DNA from 3 places in the Acetobacter oryzifermentans genome. Region 3 is predicted to be linked to each of the others. Evidence: predicted binding sites of a transcription regulator. Region 3 holds the regulator's gene; each other region holds the start of a gene.
The links. Region 3 encodes LexA, which represses DNA repair genes until DNA is damaged. Its sites were predicted from a motif close to TGTTCTANNTANGTTC; they were not measured.

Region 1: the regulator LexA is predicted to act here: its motif matches at 2,361-2,376, upstream of dinB (DNA polymerase IV).
Region 2: the regulator LexA is predicted to act here: its motif matches at 3,615-3,630, upstream of WG31_RS13500 (ImuA family protein).

What each region holds. Positions count from the first base shown of each region.
Region 1 is NZ_CP011120.1:277,415-283,969, forward strand. Features, by position in the region: gene WG31_RS01280 (amino acid permease) at 1-986, opposite strand, end outside; gene dinB (DNA polymerase IV) at 1,246-2,325, opposite strand; gene WG31_RS01290 (hypothetical protein) at 2,527-3,144, opposite strand; gene WG31_RS01295 (quinone-dependent dihydroorotate dehydrogenase) at 3,322-4,395, shown strand; gene WG31_RS01300 (TIGR01459 family HAD-type hydrolase) at 4,392-5,270, shown strand; gene WG31_RS01305 (NUDIX hydrolase) at 5,264-5,686, shown strand; gene WG31_RS01310 (TIGR00282 family metallophosphoesterase) at 5,714-6,529, opposite strand; gene WG31_RS01315 (5-formyltetrahydrofolate cyclo-ligase) at 6,554-6,555, opposite strand, start outside.
Region 2 is NZ_CP011121.1:45,446-52,000, forward strand. Features, by position in the region: gene WG31_RS13485 (hypothetical protein) at 165-698, shown strand; gene WG31_RS13490 (oleate hydratase) at 768-2,525, opposite strand; gene WG31_RS13495 (YoaK family protein) at 2,571-3,389, opposite strand; gene WG31_RS13500 (ImuA family protein) at 3,675-4,394, shown strand; one part of gene WG31_RS13505 (IS3 family transposase) at 4,344-5,239, opposite strand; one part of gene WG31_RS13505 (IS3 family transposase) at 5,239-5,422, opposite strand; gene WG31_RS16115 (phosphate-starvation-inducible PsiE family protein) at 5,304-5,846, opposite strand; gene WG31_RS13520 (IS1380-like element IS1380A family transposase) at 6,517-6,555, shown strand, end outside.
Region 3 is NZ_CP011120.1:1,242,022-1,248,576, forward strand. Features, by position in the region: gene bioD (dethiobiotin synthase) at 1-1,282, shown strand, start outside; gene lexA (transcriptional repressor LexA) at 1,331-1,981, opposite strand; gene WG31_RS05995 (molybdopterin molybdotransferase MoeA) at 2,067-3,341, opposite strand; gene rpmG (50S ribosomal protein L33) at 3,411-3,578, shown strand; gene WG31_RS06005 (FtsB family cell division protein) at 3,691-4,020, opposite strand; gene eno (phosphopyruvate hydratase) at 4,191-5,471, opposite strand; gene WG31_RS06015 (DUF3429 domain-containing protein) at 5,655-6,131, shown strand; gene thiO (glycine oxidase ThiO) at 6,233-6,555, shown strand, end outside.

The DNA.
Region 1 (6,555 bases), 960 kb from region 3:
GCACGTAGCACGCGCCCGGTAGAATAAAGGCCAGAGTTTAAGCTGGAGAGCGCTGCGGTCAGCACCACAACGTTCATCACACTGTCTATGCCCGGTACGCCCAACTTGGAAAGGAAGGTGACAAAAGGGCTAACCCCTGCCTGATACGTGTTCCATGGCAGCAGCAGCACAAGCAGCGTAATGGTGCCCACGTAAAAAATGGCAATACGCCAGATAACGTTGTTAATGGCCTGCGGTAAAACGGATTTAACATCCTCGCATTCCCCCGCAGCCGTGCCAATCAGCTCAATACTGGCATAGGCAAATACAACACCTTGCACCAATACCAGTGCAGGTAAAAAGCCGTGCGGGAACAAGCCGCCGTTTTCGGTAATCAGATGCAGCCCGGTTGCGTGCCCATCTACGGGGTAGCGCAAGGCCAGAATAACCAGCGCGATGACCAGGAATCCGCCTAAGGCCATCACTTTAACCAAGGAAAGCCAGAATTCCAGTTCACCAAACCATTTTACGCCGGTTAAGTTCATGCCGGTTATCAGCACAAGGGCCAGCAGGGCAAAAAGCCATTGTGGTACACTGGAAAAAACAGGCCAAAAACGCATGTAAAGCGCCACGGCTGTAATATCCACAATGCCTGTTACAGCCCAGTTAAAAAAGGCCATGGTGCCTGCAATATAAGAGGCTTTGGGGCCTAAAAACTCCTGTGTGTAGGAAACAAAGCTGCCACTGGTGGGGCGGTACATTACAAGCTCACCTAATGCACGCAGCATCAGAAAAGCAAAAACACCACACATCAGATAAACCAAGGCAAGAGATGGGCCAACGGCTTGGAGGCGAGATCCAGCCCCTAAAAACAGCCCTGTGCCAATAGCCCCACCTAGAGAGATCATTTGGATCTGACGCTTACCCAAACCACGGTGGTATCCATCTTCAGTGCGTGCGCCTGCATTGGCAGGTGTATGCCCATCTGAGGTGGAGGAAGCCGTCATCTCGTTAACCTTGATTACAAAATTATGTCAAAACCGATTGGTATCGGGTGCATTGGATTTTGCAGGTTGTAAAGATGGAACCGTTAAATAATCGCAATTAAATATGAATAGTGTATAAGAATGAAGCTGAAACGTATAAGGAATATACAGAATTTATATAAATATCAGGAAAGAAGAAACGCAAATATTTTGTTTTGATATTGAAATAATATAAACATAAGTGCTGTTATTTGGGATAAAAATGTTATTTATTTATTATCTACGAAAGTAAAGAAAGTTGCGTTGTGGCTTCTTGATCTTGCGGGCTTAAAAGAGTGGAAAGTGTAATACCTAAAAGTCTTACTGGAGCACGTACAGGCAGCAATGGCGCAAGTAACCGGCACGCCATCTCGGCTAGAATTTCTTGGTCTTGCACCGGATCGGCCAAAGAGAGGCTGCGCGTGCATTGGTTGAAGTCTGTATAGCGCAGTTTCAGGGTGATCGTACGGCCTGTCAGGTTACGTTTTTGGCAGCCCGCCCACACTTTTGCGGCCAGTTCATGCAGAGCCGCGTGTAATTCGGCTGAGGTGCGCAAATCCTGCGCGAACGTTATTTCCTTGCCGAGTGATTTGCGCGGCCTGTTTGGTTCTACTGGCCGATCATCTTTGCCACGGGCGATGCCATAATAAAAAGCAGCCGCCTTACCAAAATGCTGGCGTAAAATATCTAATGAAAAACGACGTAAATCTGCACCTGTATGAATGCCGAGTGTATGCATTCGCTGGGCCGTAGCTGGCCCCACGCCATGAAAAGCGTTTACGGGCAGATTGGCTACAAAGGCTTCCCCACGGTTGGGCGGAATAACAAATTGACCATTAGGTTTGCGGTAATCTGAGGCCTGCTTGGCCAGAAACTTATTGTAAGACACACCTGCCGAGGCCGTAAGCCCTGTTTCATACAAAATGGCCGCGCGTATTTCTTCTGCAATTGCTGTGGCAGAGGGGCGGAGAAGCAGCGGATTTGTTACATCCAAATAGGCTTCATCTAACGAAAGAGGCTGAATAAGGGGGGTGTAACGCGCAAAAATGGCGTGAATTTGGGCAGAAACTGCACGATAAACATCAAAACGTGGCGGCACAAAAATCAGGTGCGGGCATTTGCGCTGTGCCTGCACCGAAGGCATGGCCGAACGCACGCCAAATTTTCGGGCTTCATAACTGGCGGCGGCAACCACACCGCGTTCCTGGCATCGGCCTACCGCTACAGGTTGGCCTTTAAGCGCTGGATTGTCTCGTTGCTCAACAGATGCATAAAAAGCATCCATATCAATATGGATAATGCGGCGTACAACTGCTGTCATCACCCGTGTATGGTAGCAGAAGGCAGCGCAAAAGGGAACAAAAAGAAAACAAATCTAGCTTAAAATTCTGCGTGTCGGGTTTGCAAACCAGAAAATCAGGATCTTTTTAACCAAAGCAGAAGGTCTCAATTTTAAAATGAAAGGGGAAAGCGCTTCCTGATATTGGAGCCACGCCTCCCCGTAGAAAAATTATGATGTTGTTTAAGATACCGGAAACCCTTGTGAATACTGGTATTTTGAGGTGGCACGATCCTGCCAATGCGCCACAATTTGCTTGGGCTGCATATCCAGATCATGCCAGCGTGCAAGGGAAAGTGCCGCTGTGGCTGGGTAGGCCCCATAAGCAGATGGACGTTCCGATGCCTTGGTAGGGACAACACGGCTAGAACTATGAGAGAGCCAGTATCCTGCCCCAGCAAGACAGGCTCCTAGCGTTGTAATGGCAGAAGCAAGGCGTGTACGCAGGCCAGCAAATGGCACAAGCGGCTTAAGCAGGTCTTCCATATCTGCATTGCGTTCATTCTGTGCTGCTTCTGTTGCCAACAAAAGGCGATACTCTGTGCTGGTAACAGAAAGAGCGCAGCCTACCCGAATATCCAGTGCAGGCATTTCCAGTGCGGCCATATCTGTCAGGGCATAATGAAAGGTTTGTGCAACCGCCAAAAATTCCCGCCTAAAGCAGGGCAGAAACAGGCCGCCCGATGGCCCGGTTGTGGGCGTGTGCGGGTTTGTTTGTATTCCTGCAAGGCGGCGAATGGTCCAAAGTGTCAGCCGTTCGCTGCAGGCAAGATCCGTCAGGTAAACAGGTGAACGTGTCATGGCGCATTCCTAAAGGCAGATGCCTTCATCCTTTGTGTGGCATGTGTGCGATAACTCTCTTTAGATGAGAATAATTCTCATTATCAAGATAAAAATGCATCAACTTTTCTCACGCTTCTGTGGTGGCTCTGTTTTTTCTGCTTTTCTTGAGGCTAGGCATGAGGCAGTACACAAGGCATGTCTGTGCTTGCCTCACTCTCTCTCCCATTCCTGCGCCGGTTAGATCCGGAACAGGCCCATGAACTGGCCTTGGATGCCCTAACACTGGGTGTATCCGTGCCCATAAAACGGCCCAAGGATGATCCTGCCCTAGCTACACGTGTGCTGGGTATGCGGTTTTCCAACCCCATTGGCATTGCTGCCGGGTTTGATAAGAACGCCCGTGTTCTGCGCCCTCTGGCACAGTTGGGATTCGGGTTTGTAGAAGCTGGAACTGTTACGCCACGCCCGCAGGCGGGTAACCCCAAGCCTCGGCTTTTCCGCCTTACGGAAGATCGGGCGGTTATTAACCGTATGGGCTTTAATAATCAGGGTATCGATAAGTTTGCCGTGCGTCTGGCGCGTCTGTCTCGCCCGTTGCCATCTGGCCGTGGCGGTGGGGCCCGGGTGCCTGTAGGCGCCAATATCGGTATTAACAAAACCGGTGCCGACCCGGAGCGCGATTACCCAGAACTGGTGGCGCGCGTTAAGCCCTACGTTAATTACATTGTGCTAAATGTCTCTTCTCCTAATACGCCGGGCTTGCGTGGCTTGCAGGATGCTGCCCGCCTGCGTGGGATTCTGGATGCCATTTCGGCCCGTCATGCAGAACGGCCACCGCTGTTGATTAAGCTGGCGCCAGATCTGGAAGATGATGCCATTGGCCCCATTGTAGAAGCAGCCGTAGCCGGTGGTGCGCAGGGGCTGATTGTCACCAACACCACACTGGCGCGCCCCGATTCTCTGCAAAGTTCGTATCGCACAGAAGCTGGGGGGCTTTCTGGCCGTCCGCTTAAACCGCGCGCTACGGAAATGCTGCGTCTGGTTGCGCAGGCTGCGGCAGGCCGTCTGGCGCTGATAGCTTGTGGCGGTATTGAAAGCGGAGAAGACGTTCTTACCCGAATCCGCCTTGGGGCTGATCTGGTGCAGGTTTACACAGCGTTTGCTTATGAAGGCCCCGCACTAGTAGAGCGGCTGAAGCGTGAGATGCAGCACATCATGCGTGCGCAGGGCATTGAAACGTTGGATGATATTCGGGGCAAAGATTTATGATAGCGCAGCAAACTGTAGAAGATATGCAGCAGATTACAGGCCTTGCCGCGCTGGCAGACCAGTACGATGGCTACATTATAGATCTATGGGGCACAGTGCATGATGGTGTGCAACCATATCCCGGTGCCGTAGAGTGTTTGCAGGCCCTGCGTGCATCAGGCAAAAAAATTGTCATGCTTTCCAATGCGCCGCGTCCGGCAGATGTCGTATGTGCGCAGCTTGAAGCCTTTGGTATTTCGCGTGAACTGCATGACGGGGTGATGACAAGTGGTGAAGAAACGCGCCGTTTGTTAAAAGCCCGGACAGACCCGTGGTTTGCCAATTTGGGGCAGAAAGTGCTGCATATTGGCGGCACACATGATCTGGGTCTGTACAACGGGCTGGACGTGCAACGCGTAGCACAGCCTGCGGATGCCGATTTTATTATGAACACCGGGCCAGATGCCGAGCGCGGCGTGGGATCACTGGATCCATATCTGCCAGAACTGCGTGCTTGTCTGGAACGTGGCCTGCCAATGGTGTGCGCCAACCCGGATATGGTGGTGGTAAAAGGTGGCAAGCGGCAGATTTGTGCTGGGGCTCTGGCAGCATTTTACGCGGAACAAGGTGGCAAGGTCAGCTGGATAGGTAAACCATACCCCCGTGTGTACGAGCCTGTTTTTGAGATGCTGAATGTGCCACGCCCGCGTATTCTGGCCATTGGTGATGCACTGGCTACCGATATGCGTGGTGCTTCTGCTGTGGGCGTTGCCGGGCTGTGGATTTTGGGGGGCATCCATCAGGAAATGATCGGGGATGACATCCAGTTGGCAAAAGAAGAAGCCAAGGCCGTAGGTTTGGCCCCGGTTGCGGCTATTAAAAGATTGGTGTGGTGAGTGCGCCACCAACCTCACCCGCAGTAGGGTGTGGCGCTGCCATTGTAAATAATGCAGGCCATATTTTGCTGCTGCGTCGCCTCAAGCAGCCAGAAGCAGGTTGCTGGGGGTTGCCGGGTGGCAAGGTAGATCCGTTTGAAACCGTACCGGCTGCCGTTATCCGCGAAGTGCTGGAAGAAACCGGCTTAAACGTGCAGTTAGGTGCGTTGCTTTGCGTGGTGGATCAAATTGACCCAGCCGCAGGCACGCACTGGGTTGCCCCCGTTTACAGGGTGCAGCAGTACACGGGGCAGCCCCATATCTGCGAGCCACATAAACATAATGGGCTGGAATGGTTTGCTCTGGATGCGTTGCCGCAGCCCCTTACGATTGCAACGCAGCAAGCAGTGGCCGTCTTGAAGCATCAGGACGCGTAAAGCCGTGCTGGAAACACGTAGCCTGATTTAGAAATCAGGCAGTGTCTGGGCCAGCAAGCCACCTTGGCGGAGGGGAGCCACACGGCGGGCAAGGCCCGTGGCATCTTCTGTTTCCACCATAATTCCGCATATTGTGGCTTCGCCTTCTGCAGGTTGTAGGCGTTCACCCGGCATTTTGCGTACAAAACGGGTAACCGCGGGTTCCTTGGTCATGCCAATAACGCTGTCGTAATCTCCGCACATCCCAGCATCTGTCTGAAACGCCGTGCCAGAGGCCAGAATCCTATGGTCTGCTGTGGGGGTATGTGTGTGCGTACCCACAACCAAAGATACACGGCCATCCAGCATATGACCCATTGCCCATTTTTCGCTCGTGGCTTCTGCATGCACATCCACAATGGCCGCTTGTATGGTGGCGCCAAGGCGATGCTTGTTGAGCAGTTCATTCATGCACCGGAAGGGATCATCCAGCGGGTCCATGAACAGGCGACCCATCACGTTGACCACAAGAGCTTTGCGGCCATCTGCCAGTTCTACCACCACACTGCCTTGGCCGGGTGTACCGGGGGGATAGTTGAGCGGGCGCACAATGCGAGGTTCGGAGGTAATATGCCCGATCAGATCACGCCGATCCCACGCATGGTTGCCAAGGGTAAGCACATCTACGCCGCCTTGCAGCAAGGATGTGGCAATGGCGGGGGAAAGGCCAAAGCCGTGGCTGGCGTTTTCGGCATTGACCACAACCAGATCCAGCGCCAATTTTTCACGCAAGGCAGGCAGGCGGCTTAAAACGGCTTCGCGGCCAGTGCGGCCAACAATATCACCCAGAAAAAGGAGTCTCACGCCAGAGGTTTCCTGTGTTTGTTGTT
Region 2 (6,555 bases), on a different replicon from region 3:
TCAGCTCCCGCCTCATGTCGGTCATACAGTTGGTCAAATCGCTTTCCGTATAGCAGACATGACCATTACAAATTCCACTTGCCATCGAGGTGGCTATAAAGATGTCGGCAGCGTCGAGAGAGCGATCGGAGATAGTCGCATGCTTCACTACCTAAATTCTTAAAATGGATGAAGCAGATTTTTCAGCGGGCGATATCCGCATCATACAGGCGATGGCTGACTTCCAAATGGCCCTCAGCGCGCTCGACTTCGTTTCAGAGGTCAGTCCTGATGAACCGATTTCGCGGATCGAGCGTCGGCGCCTACGATGCTTTGAGGACGCCGCTGTCGTCGCATACTGGCGACCATTTTCCTACTCAAATGGGCTGCCAAAGCTCACGCTGGAGACGTTGGGCATCACGGCTACCACCGAGCAGTTGACCCTCCACGAGCGGCTGAAGGAGAGGCGTAACAAAGTCATTGCTCACACGGATGTCGATCGTATGCGCCTTGTGCTCAGCACATTCAGAGTGTCTGAAGATTCAGAAATCATGATGCCTCAATATAATTTCGACGATGCGCTAGAATTCTACCCGAACCTAGATACATTAATCATGTGGATACGCATCCTACATCAGGCCGCTACCAGAGCGATTTTCAAGCGCGTGCAAGGGCGGCGAGAGATTCATTTCAAGCGCGACCACACCGACCAAGGTTAGCCGAAGGCCCCTCTCTCACCGCTTTTGCAGACCGGCGGCTTTCGCGTAACGATGCCCCAAAGCCGACCTTCAGTTTACCCCCCAAACCAGCCCGTAGCGCTCCAGCAGATCGTCAATCTCCGTTCCGTGCGTCAGATGCCGGATCAGCCCCGACGCCGGTACCTTCTCTCCGTCCCGCAGTTCCGCTGCCGCCTGTAGCAGCATCCGGACATCGAAAATGCCGCCCGACACTTCCGGCACAGCCCGCCTGACGCCACACAGCGTATAGACCGCCTCCATCGCCGTGCGGACGGAATATTCCGTGGTGAAGACCGTATCGCGTGGCGTTTCGGTGAACTGCCCCAGAAAGGCCAGGTTGACGCTTCCATCCGGCACCACGTTCGGCCGGTCCGCCGGTGCGCGCGGCATGAACTGCGCCGTGATGAACGGCATCATGCACGGACGCGTCGTCGCCCCTGTCGCTGCCATATCGTCGATCTGGTCCATCGGCACGCCCATATGGAACAGCCACTCACGGGTGATTTCCTCCCCCGTGCAGTCCTGCATGGGCTTTTTCACGTAATCACCCGGCACGTCACTGAACAGACCATAGAGCCAGGCCACCACCTGACTTTCGGGCTGCCCTTTGAAATGGGGCTGACGGCTGACCACCCAGCTCATCAGCCAGGATGAATCGGCAATCGTGACCGGGCCACCCGTGATGATTTTCCCAGAAAACGGATCACGCCCCGTAATCCGCTTTACAAGCTCAGGAATCCGCGCATCCCGGGTCGTAACGGTTGCCGACAGCCAGCGGGATTTTGTTGTATCGCCACAGAAAACATCCGGGTTGCCGAATGCGGAATCCTGCGCTGCGATATTCCGCCAGAGCTGCCAGATGCTCCCCTCTTCGATAGCCGTGTCAATCGGCGCAGGTGTATGATGGTCGCCCCAGCGCGAATTCTCCACCATGGAACCGTTGGTCACGAACACCAGTTCCTCTGGCCCAAGATCAACACCGGCGGACGCGCCATTGTCCAGCCAGTCGAGATGGGTCGCAACTTTCTTTCCGCCAGAAACATCAACAGCAACATTTGTCACCTTCACGCCATGACGGAACACGACGCCCTGATCGGCAAGCCATGTGGCCAGTGGTTGGCTCAGGGATTCCTGTTGGTTGTATCTGGTGAACTTCAGCGTATGCAGATCCTTCAGTCCGAGAATCTGATGCACGAACCGTGCGAGGTAACGCTTCATCTCAATAGCGCTGTGCCAGGTCTCGAACGCAAACATCGACCGCCAGAACAGCCAGAAGTTCGAAGCCATGAAATCGCCGGACAGCACATCCGCGATCGTCTTTCCCGCCAGTTCGTCCTCATCGGTCAGAATGAGGGTAATGATCTCGCGTCGCGCCTTTCCCGTGAGCGTCAGCCTGTCACGATCAGCGAGGGGCTGCCCTTGATTACACATGGCGCGGATCGGACTGGTGGATGGATCGGCCTGATTGACCTGCCAGACCTCATCCAGCACCGATGCGCCGGGAATTTCCAGAGACGGAATGGAACGGTACAGATCCCACAGACACTGGAACTGCTCTTCCATCTCCCGACCGCCGCGGATCAGCCAGCCGGTCTCCGCATTCCCCGCTCCGTCCAGCGCGCCGCCGTCGCTGTCCGAGGCTTCAAGAATGGTGATGGCTGAAGGCGTCATGCCTGCATCCCGGATCAGGAACGCCGCCGCCGCCATGCCCGCCAGTCCTCCGCCCACGATCCACGCTGACCATCCTGCCATATCCTGTGGCGCAGGGGGTTGGACAAAAGCCTCATAATTGCTGTGGGCATATCTCATGGCGCGTGTCCTTTTCCGGAAAAGGGCCGATGGCGGGCGGCATTGCTATTCATACGACCCCCAATGACCCGATCTGTCCTTGCGATGTATCAAGTGCTGTAAACAGGAATACCTCTCCCCGCAAGAGGGGACCGGTGCCGGTTTATGCTCCACCACAGGCTCATGCGACAGCGCGCCCGGCAGGGAAAGGCAGGCCAGAAGCCCCGCCAGAACCAGAAGAAACAGACCGGACCACCAGCCATACAGAAAGGCGCCGGCCACGCCGCCCAGCGTGAAGGACAGCACGATGGCGGCATGCAGACCCAGGCGTTCGCGCGTACCGGTCCGTCGGGCCGGGTCAACCGGATGGAAAAACCCTTCCAGCCAGTCCGCCAGTTCCAGCCCCACATCGGTGAGCATTCCTGTCATATGGGTGGTGCGGACACGCGCCCCGGAAATGCGTGTGACCGTGGCGTTCTGGAGCCCCATGAGGAAACTCAGCCCGTAGGCCAGCACCGGATCCCGTGGCTGGGCCGAAAACAGAAAATCCACAGCCCCCAGAAGCCCAAGCAGGCAGGCTTCCAGCAGAATGCTCCGTGCGTAGATCGACGGCAGGTTGTGGCGACGGCCCGCATTGACCAGCAGCGCGGACAGCACCGCGCCGGCGACGAAGGCCAGTATCAGACCGCAGCAGGACAGGACCAGTTCCATGCGCCCTTCATGCAGGCCACTCGCCAGTGCGGAGACATTGCCTGTCATATTGGCCGAATAATAGCCTACGGCCAGAACCCCGGCAGCGTTCACTGCACCGGCGATGGCCGCCAGCGTACAGCCCAGACGCCTGTCGATGCTGGCGTTGCGCTCCGAGCCCTCGTGAACAAGCACCTGTGCCTCCCGTCGTGACTGACCGCATGAGGGGGGACTCCGTGTTTATCGGTTTCCCCGGACAGCGATCTTTTTTATGAGCGGGATGGTAACAGCCCGCCCTCTTTCGACAAAGCGTCCTGTTTTCAATTTCTTAGGACGATATCTTCCCGGATTGTGAATTGCCACAGATGTGGCGCGATACGCTGCTCCGAAAGATGAATGTTGACTCCCCACACCAATAAAGAACAAATAAGGAACATAAAATCAGGAAATTTGCCTGCACAAGGAACACCGAGCCGTGACATGACTGCTGAAACCCAGAAAAAACCTGGCCTGGAGACGCTTCGGGCGGCGATCAGCCGTCTCGAAGGTCACAGCGACCGGCGCCGCAAGGTGCTGCCCTTTGGCGTACGCGAGATCGACAGTCGTCTGCCGGGAGGCGGTCTGGCGCTGGGCGCGCTGCACGAGGTGGCGGGCGGCGGCAACGATGCGCTGCACAGTGCGGCCGCCGGTCAGTTCTGCGCCGGGATCGCGGCCCGCACGCGCGGTAAGGTGCTCTGGATCGTCACCCGTCAGGATGTGTTCGCCCCTTCCCTGAAACAGGTCGGGCTATCCGCACGGCGGACCATTTTTGTCGAGGCAGGCTCGGACGTCGATGTGCTGGCCTGTTTCGAGGAGGGGCTGCGGCATGGTGGCCTCGGGGCCGTGGTCGCCGAGGTGGCGCGTCTGTCCATGACGGCCTCACGTCGCCTGCAACTGGCGGCCGAAACGTCCGGCTCTCTTGGCATCGCCATCCGACGCTGGCGACGGCAGACGGATGCGGCGGATTTCGGCCAGCCCACTGCCAGTGTGACCCGCTGGCGGGTCTCCGTCCTGCCATCCGTGCCGCTGCCGGTACCCGGCGTGGGAAGACCACGCTGGTTGCTGGAACTCATCTGGACTTGTAACGGTTTTGTGCCGGTCAGGAAGTGCTTATGCCACTCTTGCTTCAAAAGCGAGTGGGCTGATACCGCCCAGATATGAATGGCGTCGACGTGGATTGTAGAAACCATTGATATACTGGAAGATGGCGGTGGTAGCCTGACGGCGGGTTGGCCAGTTCTGTCTCCAGAGCCACTCCGCCTTCAGGCTTTTGAAAAATGTTTCGACGGCAGCGTTGTCAAAACAGTTTCCCTTTCCGGACATTGAAGCCAGCAGCCCATGGGCCAGCAGCTTTTTCTGGAAATCATGGGAGCCATACTGGCTGCCACGATCGGAGTGGAAAATGCAGCCGGGCGCCGGGTTACGCAGCCTTACCGCCATATCCAAGGCACGGATGGCCAGATCCTTTTTCATTCGATCGCTCGCGGCCCACCCGATTACGCGACGACTGAACAGATCGATGACGACAGCGAGGTAGAGCCAGCCCTCGGCAGTCCAGATATAACTGATATCTCCCGCCCATTTCCGGTTGGGGCCTTCAGCAAGGAAATTACCGTCCAGAAGGTTGGCCGCAATGTCAGACTGGTGGTGGCTGTCGGTCGTCATCTTGTGGCGACGGGTGCGCACGGGCCGGATCCCGTTGGCCTTCATGAGGCGGCCAACGCGACGTTCCCCGACATCAAGCCCGGCTTCCCTGAGTTCCATGGTCATGCGCGGCCGTCCGTAGGACCCGTTGCTCAGGGCAAAATGCTCACGGATATGCGTCAGCACCTTCAGATCGGTACGTTGGCGCTGGCAGGCCGGTCGGGATGTCCAGGCCCGGTACCCCCGTGCAGAGACCCGCAAGACCTGGCACAGCCTCTCGATTGGCCATTCATGCCGATGTCCGTGGATGAAGGCGAACCTCATGGCTTTTGTCTCGCGAAGAACTGGGTAGCTTTTTTTAGGATTTCCCTCTCCTCCCGTAAAATCCGGTTCTCCAGGCGAAGACGTTCATTCTCGCGGGCCAGATCAGCCTGAGGCCCTGATGCCGGCTCGTCCGGACGATAATTCACTATCCATTTCGCCAGAGTGGATTTGCCAATACCCAGATCGGCCGCAACACGCGTGCGTGACAACCCACTGCTCAACGCAATCCTTACGGCCTCGCGCTTGAAATCTTCCGTATGCTTCATGGTTCCGTCGGTCTCCTGATACGAGCTTAAAACGCTCAGATGACCGGCACAAAACCGTTACAAGTCCATTCTCGTGCTGGGCCAGAACGACAAGCAGGGAATGTTTAAATTCAAGGGCAATAATGACGGTAAAGATCGCACCAAAAATTTCCTGAAAGATCTCCTGCTTGATGGGATCGATCCCGATGTCAACGATCAGATGCCAGACCGCGCTGATCAGATGAACTGTCGCTATGGCAGTGACAAGCATGATGAGGGCAATCAGTATCAGAATAATGGCCTGTTCAAAGCGTTCATAGAATGTCAGACCATTAAACAGCCTGACCAGACGCGACCAATCCCTGCTGTGCCAGGAACGTTTCATGGAGATTTCTTCCATAACCGTTTTCCCATCAGATAATTGATATAGTTTTAAGTGTTTGGCTTTTCTTTCAATAATCTTGAGCGTCCTCACTCAGGACATGAACCGGACCACGATCGCTTATTGACTATTTGAGTTACCTCTCTTTTTCTTACGAGAAGAGACTACGCTAACGGCTAATGTCGACTTCAGATGCAGATAAATTACCTGTTGATCCTGACAAGGAGAAACTCGCCGAACCTCTGGATCCGGCTGATATGGGCACCGATTTCCATGCAGTCCCATGTGCTCTCCTAAGGGGTTGACTACCCCTCAAGCCGCACTTTCTCTCAGGAAACGATAATGATGGCTCTATCATTCCCAATGAATTCGATACAAAATCGTAATTATTCCAATATTGTCGGAGCGCTACGAGGTTAAGCAAATGGATTATGCTCGACATCTCCCTTTCCCTCTATCTTGAATACAATATTCCGAAACACGGGGCCTTTTATGGAAGGCCCAGCAGCCCTCTCGTTTTAATAAAAACCCAGACGAAAACGGCATCTTTGAGATAGGATGTACGTTTACGTTTTACGCCGCTATCGATGTCGACGCGGAAATCTCACAGAAGGGTTGTACATCGGGTTAGATTATGAAAAAGTCTGTTTTGTAGAAAAGAAATTTCCATAATCATCAAGAAAACCCGATGCAGACAGAGTGTAGCGCAGGCGCGTATGAGTTTCCA
Region 3 (6,555 bases):
AACCAGTATGGCGGGCAAAAGTCCCCTGCGTATTTTGGAAATTGGCTGTGGCACAGGATTGCTGACAGAGCATCTGCATGCTTGCTTGCCAGAAGCAGAAATTCTGGCAACAGATTTTGCCCCGAATATGCTGGCGCGGGCTAAAATGCGGCTAGGAGAAGCTGTTTCCTACCATCAGATGGACGCAGCCGCACCGGATGTTTCTGGCCCGTTTGATGTGATTTGTGGCAACCTGATTATGCAATGGCTGCCTGAACCAGCAAAGGTTTTGCGCAACCTTGCAGGGCTTTTGGCTCCGGATGGTGTGTTTGCGGTTTCAACATTATTGGACGGTACATTTGCTGAATGGCAGCAGGCTTGCCAGCAGGAAGGGCGGCAGGCGGCAACCCCGGTTTATCCAGAATTAGCCGATGCACAAAGTTGGCGACCGGCCGCGTTTTCTGGCGGTTGGGCTGAGCAGGATATTGTGCAGGCTTTTGCAGATGGGATGGATTTTGTAAGGCATCTGAAAGCAACAGGTGCATCTACCCCACGTGAAGGGGCCGTACCATTATCTGCAGTTCAGTTGCGCCGTGTTGCCTTGCGGTTTCAGCAGGCAGGGTGCGCCGTTACGTGGCGGGTTGGGTATGCCTGTTTTCGCAAACCGCCACGTAAGGGTGTGTTTGTAACGGGCACGGATACCGGCATAGGCAAAACCCTTGTGTCTGCTTGTTTGGTGCGGCGCTGGCAGGGCGCTTATTGGAAGCCCCTGCAAAGCGGTTTGGCGGATGAAGAAGGGGATACCCCTACGGTTAAGCATCTGGCGGGGGATGCGCCTTGTTTCAAACCCGCAGGGGCTTTTCTTGCATCACTTTCCCCCGATGCTGCCGCACGTGCTGAAGGCATGCAGATTGATCCGGCCCAACTGGTGCTGCCCCAAGGTGAAGCAGACAAACCATTGGTTGTAGAAGGCGCAGGCGGCCTGATGGTGCCTGCAACGCCAGAGCTGATGATGATTGATCTGGCACAGCGTTGGGGCTTGCCCGTCGTGCTAGTAGCGCGTAGCGGGCTAGGCACTCTCAATCATACTTTGTTGAGTTTGGAAGCCTTACGCACACGGCAGATTGCCGTGGCCGGTGTAGTGTTAAGCGGCCCGCTTAATGCAGAAAACCGTGAGACCATAGAGCAAAAAGGTAAGGTACGTATTTTGGCAGAAGTACCATTTTGTGCGGAAATTACGCCTGCTGTGGTTTCCGAACTGGCAAAGCTTTTTCCGCAATGGGATGATATCTGCCCGGAATAGAAAAATAGATGCCTACGGGGGAAGTTTTTTACCACGCAGGCACTTTGCTTAATACTGCCTGATCAGCCCAGCCAAGCAGCCCTGAATACGCAGTTTTTCAGCCGGAACAATACGGGTTTCGTAACTGGAATTGGCAGGTTCCAGCGCAATCATGTTGCCCTTGCGGCGCAGGCGTTTGAGCGTCACTTCGTGCTCATCAATCAACGCCACCACAATCTGCCCGTTTTCGGCTTGATCCGTGCGACGGATAATCACGTTGTCACCATCCAGAATGCCAGCATCCACCATGGAATCTCCAGCTACTTCCAACGCGTAATAATCTCCCGTACCCAGCATTTCTGTTGGAACAGTGAGAACGTGGGAGGTATCTGGCACGGCTTCTATAGGCAGGCCTGCTGCAATGCGCCCATAAAGCGGAATTCTTACGGTTTCAGCCTTAGGCCGGGTAAAGCTGGCACGCACCACATTGGGTGGCAATTCTTGCATTTCTGGCAGTTGAATAACTTCCAAAGCCCGTGCCCGATGGTGGTGACGGCGCAAAAAACCGCGTTCTTCCAGACCGGAAATCAGCCGATGAATACCAGATTTGGAGCGCAGGCCCATGGCTTCACGCATTTCATCAAAGGAAGGCGAAAAACCTGTCTGTTTGAGGTGCGAATCAATAAAAAGCAGAAGTTTGTGCTGTTTGCGCGTTAGCATATCGCACCTCAAAAGCGGCTGTCGTAATGAAAAGAAAATCTTAGTCTTGTTCTATATAAGTTCTCTTTTTATGTCAAGGGAGAGATCAGGGTAGGCGGATAATCTGGCAGGGCATGCCTGCTTTTTGTGCTGGCGCAAAGGGAGCACGAATGACCAGAGCCTGGCTTTGCTTGAGAATATTCAGCTGGGCTGAATCCTGCCGGGAAAAAGGTGTGGCCACAGGTACAGCGCCTTGTGGGGAGGGCGCAAGTGTTGCGCGTAAAAAATCCTGCCTGGTATCGTTTTCTTTTACATCACAGCCCAGAATGGCGGGTTCTGTTTGCAGTTCGGTGCCAACGGGTAGGCCCATAAGGGCGTGCAGGGCAGGGGTTACAAACACGATGGAACACACCATGGCAGCCACTGGGTTACCGGGCAGGCCAATAACGGGTGTGTTGCCGAGCTGGCCAAACATCAACGGTTTGCCCGGGCGCATGGCAATTTTCCAGAAATCCTGCTGCAACCCAATTTCAGCCAGCGCAGGGCGGACAAGATCGTAATCTCCCACGCTTGCACCACCAATGCTTACCAGCATGTCCAGCGTGGCCGCTTGGTGGAACTGGGTTGTCAGGCTTTCCATGTTGTCTCGTGCAATGGGGAGCATAATTGTTTCTGCGCCCTGTTGTTGCAGAAGCGCTGCCACCATGAAGGAGGCGGAATTAAAAATGCCATCCGTAGGGGCTGGGTCTCCGGGCAGGATAATTTCATCACCCGTGGCCAAAATACCCACGCGCGGGCGGCGTGAAACCGTAAGCCAGACATGCCCACCCGCAGCCGCCAGCCCGATATCACGCGGGCCGAGTCTGCGCCCTGCTGGCAATAACGTGTCATTTTTCTGAAAATCCTGCCCCTGCTGGCGAATATACTGCCCTTGGCGCGCTGGAGCAGCCAGCTTGGCGTGGTCACCTTCACGCTGCACGTTTTCTTGAATGATAACGGTATCTGCGCCAGCGGGAATTTGCGCGCCGGTAAATAAGCGCACACATTCTCCTTTCTGCACGGTAACGGCGGATGGGTGGCCAGCGGGCACTTCGTCCACAATGTGCAAAACTGCGCCTTCCAGCGCATCTTCCGCTTTGGCTGCGTATCCATCCATTGCGGAAACAGAAACCGGTGGGTTGGCAGTGCGGGCATGCACCGGCTGGGCCAGCACTCGGCCACAGGCGTGTGAAAGCGGCACAATTTCCTGCCCGCATGTTTTTAGGTTTTCAAGAATTCGGGCGCGCGCAACAGCCACATCCAGCATAAAAATTCCTCCTTTTTGGGCCTGTTGCACCGCTTTGATGCAAGAATACTTGACCTTTTGCACTTGTATGCGCATTTTGCCGGCACTTGAACACCGTCGGTGCCGTTTATGCGGCTCCGTACATCATGCTCTGCTGAGGAAGTCATGGCCAAGACCAACGTTATCAAGATCCGTCTCGTCTCCACGGCGGACACCGGTTACTTCTACGTGACCAAGAAAAATGCTCGTGCACACACCGGCAAAATGGAACTCAAGAAGTACGATCCGGTTGCGCGCAAGCACGTCGTGTTCCGCGAAGCTAAAATCAAATAATCTGCGTTCTTCGGAATGTGGATACGAAAAACGGCGCCCGAGAGCGCCGTTTTTTTATGCCTGATTGTGCCAGAAAAATGCGATATCCAGCATAGATCTTAGGGGAAGACGCTTAAAACAGCGGGTCTCGCCTATCGTAAGGCACAACAATATCGTTACGATCTGCCATGTTCAGCATGGCGCGGGCGCGTTCATCCAGAATATCTGTATCCAGAGATTGCTCACGCAAGCCATTTACGCGGCGGTGCCATGCAGCTTGCTCAGCAATAGCATCCTGTTTGGATTGCTTGGCCTGTTCCAGCAGACCTAATTGCTGCTTATAGGCCTGAATACCATGATCGCCCTGCGTTGCGTTCCAGCCAAAATAGCCTGCAATGCCAAGAAAAACCAAAGGGGGCACAACCGCCCGCACTGTGCGACGAATGAAACGACCGATCTGCACTCTGGCGCTGCCTTTTTTCTGGTTCTGTGCAGCTTAGCCTGCACCTCTGGATATTCCTTTCTGTCTAAACCATGAAGTGTGGCAGCGCCAAGGCATGAGGGCATGAAAAAAGCCACCTCCGGGTGGGGAGGCAGCTTTTTTGCAGTCTGTTGCGCCAAAAGCGCTGTAGCTTACGCGTTTTTCAAAATGGTGCGGCCTGCATAGCGTGCAGCAGTTGCCAGTTCCTGCTCAATACGAATGAGCTGGTTGTATTTGGCTGTCCGATCAGAACGGGAAAGAGAGCCGGTTTTGATCTGTCCGCAATTTGTAGCCACAGCCAGATCCGCAATGGTGGAATCTTCCGTTTCACCAGAACGATGGCTCATAACCGCAGTGTAACCAGCGCGCTGGGCCATTTGCACGGCTTCAAGCGTTTCCGTAAGCGTACCAATCTGGTTAACCTTCACCAATAGGGAGTTGGCAACACCAGCCTGAATGCCACGGCGCAGGCGTTCTGGGTTGGTTACAAACAGATCATCCCCAACCAGTTGGACTTTTTTGCCCAGTTCCTGCGTGAGCAGGGCCCAGCCTTCCCAGTCATCTTCTGCCATGCCGTCTTCGATGGAAACAATCGGGTAACGGCTCACAAGGTCAGACAGGTAGGACACCATGCCAGCGGAATCGAATTCCTTGCCTTCGCCTTTCAGGTTGTATTTGCCGTTTTTAAAAAATTCGGTGCTTGCGCAGTCCAGCGCAAAGGTTACGTCCTCACCGGGGCGGTAGCCTGCGGCTTCTACGGCGCGGGTGATAAAGCCCAGTGCTTCATCGGCAGATTTAAGGGCAGGGGCAAAGCCGCCTTCATCCCCAACATTGGTGTTGTAACCAGCAGCGCTCAGGGCTTTTTTGAGCTGGGCAAAAATTTCCGAACCCCAGCGGATGGCATCGGCCACAGTAGGCGCACCCACCGGCTGCACCATGAATTCCTGAATATCAATGGGGTTATCTGCGTGCTCCCCACCGTTGACAATGTTCATCATCGGCACGGGCAGAACATGGGCAAACACGCCACCAATGTAGCGGTACAGCGGAACATGCAGTTCGGCTGCCGTGGCTTTGGCAATGGCAAGAGATACACCCAGAATGGCGTTCGCACCCATACGGCTTTTGTTGGGTGTGCCATCCAGATCAATCATGGCGTTGTCGATATCAATCTGATCTGCCGATTCGGCACCCTGTAGCGTGGGCAGGATTTCGTTTTCAATGTTCTCAACAGCCTTGAGAACACCCTTGCCACCAAACCGCTTGGGGTCACCATCACGCAGTTCTACGGCTTCATGCGCACCGGTTGAGGCACCAGAAGGAACAGCCGCACGCCCTCTGGCGCCGGATGCCAGCTCCACATCTACTTCAACCGTTGGGTTGCCGCGGCTGTCCAGAATTTCACGTGCGATAATGTCAACAATGGCACTCATTGGTGTTTCCGTTCCTTTATTGTCTGGCCTCTGGCGGGCAGAAGCCGGTGTTCTTTTTTTTGGTTCCGGGCGGAACACGGTGGGCAGGGTAAATCTGCCTACGGTTGCTAGTGGCCGCTTGTTGGGCTTTTCTGTCAACCACATTGGGTATGAAATTATCAGGTAAAGGCCTGCTGCACGTTCATGAAAAAACTTCCATTTCTGGCTGTCGTGCTCATGGTGGCAGGGCTTTTGCCCTTTGTTGCTTGCACATGCGGCATTGTATTTTTCGATTCCGGCGTGCCAGTGCCCAATCTGTTAATGGCGTTGGTCATTTACGGGGCGGTGTGTCTGTCCTTTATTGGAGCCGTGCATTGGGGGCTGGCGCTGGAGCTTGATCGCGCCATTTTAACCAGCGGGGCAGACAGAGCAGATAATTTGCGTTTGGTCTTGGGGGTTGTGCCTGCCTTTGCCGGATGGATTGCTGCTTATCTGGCGTATGCATGGGTGCCGCTTGCCGGGGTGATAATTTTGGCTGTGCTTTTCCCGCTGGTGGCATTGGCAGAGCGTGGGGCATGGCAACGTGGATGGTTGCCGCCCGGTTACATGGGCATGCGCTGGATTGCCACGGCGGTAACGGAATGTTGCCTGTTGATGGTGCTGCTTGTGCGCGCATTCTGAACATTAAAGCGGCATAACCCCTTGCAGAAGCAGGGTTTGAGGCGTGTTATAACGCCAAGTTGTAGCAGCACATAGCCAGTAACGGAGGCAAGGTAGAGAGTATGAACGGCAAACCGCGCATTCTGGTAAAAGGGGCCGGTGTGGCGGGTATGACAGCCGCCGTAGCTCTGGCCGAACGGGGTGGAGATGTTACCCTGTATGACAGCGGAGGCCGCGTGGGGGCCGGGGCCTCATGGATGGCAGGCGGTATGCTTGCCCCATGGTGTGAGGCCGAATCTGCGCCAGAGGAAGTAACAGCCCAATCTATCGATTCGGTAGATTGGTGGGCGGAGCACGTGCCCGATGTTACGCGTGAGGGCAGCCTTGTGTTAGCGCCTGCGCGAGATGTGGGTGAAATTGCCCGCTTTGGCCGCCGCACATCACA